DNA from 3 places in the Bacillus sp. GW823-FHT06A11 genome. Region 2 is predicted to be linked to each of the others. Evidence: predicted binding sites of a transcription regulator. Region 2 holds the regulator's gene; each other region holds the start of a gene.
What was found. Region 2 encodes Rex, which represses fermentation and respiration genes when NADH is low (regulators of the CRP and FNR family bind a similar motif). Its sites were predicted from a motif close to TTGTGAAATATTTCACAA; they were not measured.
Positions count from the first base shown of each region.

Region 1: a site for Rex is predicted at 1,129-1,146, ahead of AC1Q8L_RS27505 (formate/nitrite transporter family protein). Genes of this name have one in related genera too.
Region 3: a site for Rex is predicted at 962-979, ahead of AC1Q8L_RS27740 (DoxX family membrane protein). Genes of this name have one in related genera too.

Region 1 covers NZ_JBXAHS010000009.1:153,513-155,790, forward strand. Annotated here, with positions in the region: gene AC1Q8L_RS27505 (formate/nitrite transporter family protein) at 197-1,045, opposite strand; gene AC1Q8L_RS27510 (FAD-dependent oxidoreductase) at 1,674-2,278, shown strand, end outside.
Region 2 covers NZ_JBXAHS010000015.1:4,753-7,030, forward strand. Annotated here, with positions in the region: gene AC1Q8L_RS29570 (ABC-F family ATP-binding cassette domain-containing protein) at 1-534, opposite strand, end outside; gene AC1Q8L_RS29575 (redox-sensing transcriptional repressor Rex) at 721-1,350, shown strand; gene AC1Q8L_RS29580 (YdiK family protein) at 1,380-1,571, opposite strand; gene AC1Q8L_RS29585 (CPBP family intramembrane glutamic endopeptidase) at 1,568-2,278, opposite strand, start outside.
Region 3 covers NZ_JBXAHS010000010.1:11,351-13,628, forward strand. Annotated here, with positions in the region: gene AC1Q8L_RS27735 (DUF4256 domain-containing protein) at 1-338, shown strand, start outside; gene AC1Q8L_RS27740 (DoxX family membrane protein) at 411-917, opposite strand; gene AC1Q8L_RS27745 (DUF5068 domain-containing protein) at 1,075-2,278, opposite strand, start outside.

The DNA.
Region 1 (2,278 bases), on a different contig from region 2:
ATAAGTTGTGAATGTTTTTTGTATATTTCCCTTCCCTTATATGTCTAACAAAAACAAATAATATATTTTATAAAAGAAAAAAATATATTTAAAAGAATTATTAAAACGGTATTTCCGGCTAATTAGGCCAACTGATATAAAAATAACATTCAAAATAATTATGTTATTTTTATACGAAAATGATTATATTAGTAGCTTAAATTTTTATTTGTGTTTGTAATGGGATGTTTTCCTCACATTGAGATTCAACTAAATTGCCCTTCTGTTCAGCTGTAGGGTTGTTTTGGGTTATATAATGATATACCATGCCAACAAATACAGATCCACCAATAATATTTCCAATTGTAACTGGAATTAAATTATAAATAGCCCCACTAAAAGAAATAGTATTGGGATGTGGCGATACCAGGGAGATTGCAAATAGCGATAAATTTGCAATGCTATGTTCATATCCAGATAAAAAGAATGTAAAAACCAATAACATCATAACAATTATTTTTGCTGTATCCCCTTTTACTTGAGAAGGAAGGAAGCATGCTAGACAAACAAGCCAATTACATAAAATAGCTTTGAAAAATAGCTGTATTGTCGGTGTATTCATTTTTACTTCAACAACATTACTTATCAAATGTTCATATTCAATTTGATCAAAAATACCAGTACCATAAAATAATAACGCAAAAAATATTGCACCTACCAGATTACCTAAAAAACAAGCACCCCAGTTACGACAAGTATCTAAGACCGTTGTTTTTTTTCGTAAGGTCGAAATTGTAAAATACATTGTATTCCCAGTAAATAATTCCGCTCCACCATATATTATTAATATAAGTGCAATTCCAAAAAATAAAGAAGCACTTAAATAAGTTGCAGGTGAATTTAAAACGTGAAAAAAATCCCCTAATTTAAAACATAATACTATAATAAATCCAATATAGATGCCGGCTAGTAATGCACGAACAAAATATTGTATTGGGTTTATATCTAATATTTGTTTCTTCTTTTGTGCAAGTTTTATAGCATCAGCTATCCCTTGTTCTAACATAAAATTACACACTCCTTTAGTTCATGGTTATTATAAATAATCCTAAGAATAAGCTACATGTTTCAATATTCACTTTCAAGATTTTGTTCAATATTTCACAAAATAAACATACTCACTTTACAAAATGATTCAAATGATGTGCAATCTGCTATATTCACTAAATCCTAGAAGGTGCATAATACACGAATATACCTAGTGAATATAGAATAAAAGAATAATTAATCTGGTATAAAAAGTTTTAATTTATCATGTTTAGGAAAAGCACTCCATCTTAATTTTTACTTACTTGTATAGTGACCTATCAGGAAATTATTCGCATTTATACATAAAAAAACTTTAATTATAAGGTTACAGTGTGTTTGTATGCGTTATTCTTTAAAAATTGAAGAAATACTACTAGCAGCAAACATATTCAACATTTTCCATCTGAAATATCTTAGTAACATTTTTAAAATTCCCTCTAACCTATGAGTTTAATGGGATCATCTTTGTATCTCATTACCCGAATAAAGATAATTTGTGACATATTTTAAAATAAACTATATATCAAGCAATCTGCTTTTTAAAATTGTTATAATATGAACGAACATCTTTGCTCAACACTTCACAATCGAAAGGAGAAATTGATATGAGAAAACGAAAACGCTTAGTAATAATCGGTAATAGTATATCTAGTTTACGCTGTATTGAAGAGATTTTAATACAAAATCCTAATATGTATAGCATTTCTATTTTCAGTGATGAACTCTATCCTCTCTACAATCAAATAAACACTATTTCATTACAATTAGATATTAAAAATAGAATACAAAAGCAATATAATTGGTACAAACAACATAATATTAAGCTTTTTACAAACGAAAAGGTAATAGAAATTGATCGTGAGGACGAGGTCATTGTTACAGATAAACGCCGTATTGTTTTCTACGATAAACTCATCATTGCAACAGGATCTACTGCTTTTATTTTTCCCGTTAAAGGACTGCAATTATTGGGAGTAAATAAACTTAGAACAACTGAAGAAATTCAATTTCTATTAAATATTAAGAAGCATGCAAAAAAAGCTATCATTATTGGTAATGGCATGCTCGGTCTAAAAATTGCACAAAATTTATTTGATTTTGGAATAGACGTCCACGTAGTTCATTTCAGTTCACACTTAATGGCAAAACAAGATATCTTGGCTTGTTCATTACTATGTAACAAGCTAAAAGCAAAAGGGATTCAATTTCT
Region 2 (2,278 bases):
TCCGAGAGCTAATCTTGTTTTTTGCCCACCGCTTAAAGTAGAAATCGTCGTCTGGTGCGTTTCAACTGGGAAGCCAAGGCCGCTTAAAATGGAGCGAATATCCGCTTCATATTGATATCCACCTTGATCTTTATAATTGAGTTGCAATTGGTCATAATCAGCTAACAATCTTTCGTATGTAGCTTCGTTTGAAAAGTTTTCTTCTTTGCCCATTTCTTGCTCAAGCCTTCGAAGTTTTGTCTCCATTTGCTGTAAGTGGGTAAAGACGGTTAGCATTTCATCCCAAATTGTTAAAGACGTTTCTAGGCCGGTATTTTGAGCTAAATACCCGATTGAGACATCTTTCGGTTTTATAATTTCGCCACCATCATGTGATAACTCACCAGCGATAATTTTTAATAATGTAGATTTTCCAGCTCCATTCCTTCCAACTAATGCGATACGATCTTTTGTTTGTACTTCCAATTTTAAGTTTGCAAGAATTGTTTCTGCACCGTATAATTTCGAAAGTCCATTTACTTGTAATAAAATCAATGTTTTCACCTCAAATAATTTCTTAACTTTGCCATGTTTATATTTCTCAATCATACTAAAAATAGTGTATAGTTTAAAATAAGAGAGAATACTTCTTCTCTTTATTATACAAGGAATTTAATGAGTGCTAAACTTCTGTATTTGATTAAAGTATATGAATAAAGATAGGAAGAGAGGAGAGGTCATATGGATCAGCAAAAGATTCCACAAGCCACTGCTAAAAGATTGCCTCTATACTATCGATTTATCCAAAACTTATCTCTTTCTGGTAAGCAGCGTGTTTCATCGGCCGAATTGAGTGAAGCGGTAAAAGTAGATTCCGCAACAATACGAAGAGATTTTTCGTATTTTGGAGCGTTAGGGAAAAAGGGATATGGATATAACGTAAATTATTTATTATCATTTTTCCGCGAAACACTTGATCAAGATGATATAACGCGTGTAGCACTTATTGGAGTAGGTAATTTAGGGACCGCTTTCTTACATTATAATTTCACGAAAAACAATAATACAAAAATTGAAATGGCATTTGATGTTAGTGAAGAGAAAGTTGGAACAGAAATCGGGGGCATTCCTGTATACCATTTAGATGAATTAGAAGAGAGATTATCAAATGATATACAAGTGGCAATATTAACAGTACCGGCTACAGTAGCACAAGCTGTAGCAGATAGATTAGCTGAAACGAGCGTGCATGGTATTTTGAATTTCACACCAGCACGATTAAACGTATCAGAGAATATTAGAATTCATCATATTGATTTAGCTGTAGAGTTACAAACATTAGTTTACTTTTTGAAAAACTATCCACAATAAAACGCAGAGGAAGCGACCTCTGCGTTTTATTATTGTTTCTTCTTTGTGAATTTAACTAATATAAGGCGAAGTGCCAAATTAAAATCAATTGTTGCCATAACTGCAAATAGTATTGTCCACACATTCCAGATTGTATCTGTCACGTTCGTAATGGCGAAGCGTGTAAAGATACATCCAAGAAGGAAGTATAGTGTAGCCATGAACAATGGTGAGTTTCTCATACAAAAAATCCTCCGATAAAGCCTTGCATTTTTTCAGCTTCTTTAATCATTTCTTGAATTTGCTCATTGCTCATAAAAATTTGCCCAATAGCGACTAATGTATTCATCGCAACATGAGCTGCAATCGGAACGATAATACGCTTCGTCTTCACATATAAGAAGGCGAATACGAGCCCCATAGCAGTGTATACCAATAAATGAGTAAAATCAAAATGAATTGCTGCGAATACAAGCGAACTAATGATAGCTGCGATAAAGAAGTTAAACTTCTTATAAAGTGCACCAAATAAAATTTTTCTAAATACGATTTCTTCTAAGATAGGTCCAATTATAGATACAACAATAAGGAACCAAGGTGTGGTTCTTGCAATCTCCATCAGTTTCATTGTATTTTCTGAACCTTGTTTAATTCCTAGCAGCTGCATCTCGATCATACCAGCAACTATTTGTGAAAAGAAAGCCAAGAAGAACCCGATGAAAATCCATCCAATAGTAGCTGGAGCAGAAGAGCGCTTTGGATCTAAATGCCTGTCACGAATATCCGTTCTAAGTAACCAAAGTACGATACATAATGCAACAAAGAAGCTAATAATTGCCCAGTGTCCCGTTATGATTTGTCCTTTTTCCTCAATGGTAAATCCTCTATTATCATAGAGTCCTGTTTTTAGGAGAAGTGGCAATCCAACAACGCCAGATAACTGCATTAA
Region 3 (2,278 bases), on a different contig from region 2:
TCTATGATTGTTCAAAGGAGAGTCCTAAAGGGCGCAGAAGTCTTTGTTATGATCTTGAAGCGTTAGAATCAAGAAAAAAACATAAACCAGAAAATAATGTTATTGATGTTGCAAATGCTATGGGCATTGAACTATTAACGGAAGAACAATATCGGGAAATGCAACAACTTGGGGATTTTGACATGAAATCATCAAGTTGGGTACAAACACCTTCAGATATTCGAGAACTCGGTGGTGCTCTATTTTGCGATTATCGCTTCGGACATGTTTTCGTGTACCACAATGGAGCAGACTCTTACTATGCTGCCAGAGGTTTTCGTGGCTCGTTAAAAGTTTAAATTAGGATAAATAAGAAAAAGAGCCTATACTCAGGCTCTTTTTCTTATTTATATTTTAAAAGTAAACTGTTACTACGCAGTTTTACTTAATTTATATGTTCCGTGGTTATTTTTACGGAAAAGTTTAGGGAAAACATAGCCATCTAATCCAATACGTCCAGCGTTTTGCCCTGCAACTAAAATGAACATAGTTAAAATAAGCAGATTTGGGTTTACACTAACAGTTCCGCTTAATAAAAATGAAAGATTCATTATGATTCCGAAAAATGCAGCTGTTTTTGTTAATCCGCCTAAAATTAAACCTAGACCTACTAAAATTTCTCCCCATTGAACTAAAAAGCTAAATAGGTCTGCGTTTGGAAGAACAAAATTTTGAAGAAAATCTGCCCACCAACTTTGTACTGCAGGATGGTCACCTGATGCTTGAGCGATAGCGCCCTTTAGAAAACCACTTGCATCAAAAGATTGTCCGAAAACTTTACCTATCCCAGCAGCGAGCCATGCATATCCTATGTAAAATCGTAAAAATAATAATATGAAAGCAGCACGTTTATCAGTTCTTAAAAAATTGATAACCATTGAAATCCCTCCAATATTCTATTTACATGTTTATTATATATCCATTGTGAAAAAATTCACAATGGATAAAGTGTGAACAAAAATGGTGTTTTTATAAAATGAAAAAGGCATATAACAATCATATGTTATATGCCTTTTCTATTATATATTTATTAATTTATTTAGGTAATGTAAATTTAGCTTTTTTACCTTGTGAAATATCTTTAGCTTCTTTATTTCTCATAGGTCCTAACTCAATCTCAAAGCTTTTGTCTTTCCAAATCTTTTCATACTGCTCTTGATCTAAAATATATACTTGTAGTAACTCTCCAGATGTTCCTGTTTTGACTGAAGCATTATAGTCATAATTTAATAGCATACCTTCATTAATCGTATATTGTGTACCATCATTCACTCTCAATGTAGAGCTTATAGGAGACAGTGAAACGTCTTGAGCATCTTTGTTATCAAGCTTGAATTTTACTGTTAACAGAACAAGACCGTTTTTAAAATTTGCAAAGCGTGGAGCTTCGACGGAATTTGGTGTGAATTGAGTGAATTGGTATCCGTCTAATGTAACATTAACAGCGCCTAATTCTTGATTGTTATTAATACTTGATTTCTCTTTTAACATTTTTTTATCGCCCATGTTATTAGCTGTAGCTTTATCTTGGTAGAAAGTATTATCTGTTGCAACTTTTTCAGCACCCTGTTTGTTTAAACTTAATGAAAAGCTTCCAGGATTTCCGATTGGAGCATCAAATTTTCCTTTATTAGCTTGTGCAGTTGGGACTGTGACTGAGACTGTTGAGAGACTTGAAATTTTCGCTAGATCATCTTTTCCGAATGGATAAGCGATATAACCAGAAATAGTTTCTCCTGCTTTTACTAAGTAATCATTCGTTGGAGCAAGTTTAGTTGGGAGCTGATCTTCTTTTGGAATTAAATCTTTATAGTTACTATATGCTTTCTGCGCGCCAGTAAATGACATGTCCAATGCTGGCATATAATAAATATCTTTAGCTGAACTATTTTTTACGCTGTAGTTCACAAGAATAACTCCGCCTTCTGTTTGACGATTAAACGGAATATCGAAGTTTGTATGGAATCCATTTAATTCAACTAATGTGTAACTATTCATTGATACTGAAACATCTTCAGCTTTATAGACTTGTGGTTCTTTATTTTCAAAAAGAACTTTTGTTTTACCACCTGTTTCTTTTTCCATATAGGAAATCAGCTTAGAGTAGTCGCTTGATCCAGTAGCTGTATTTTCAGGCTTTTTATCTTCAGTTTTTTTATCTTCGGATTTTTTTTCAGTAGGTTTACTTTCTTTCGTTGTATCTGTTTTTTCCGTTTTGCTTTCTTTTGTTGCATTCTCT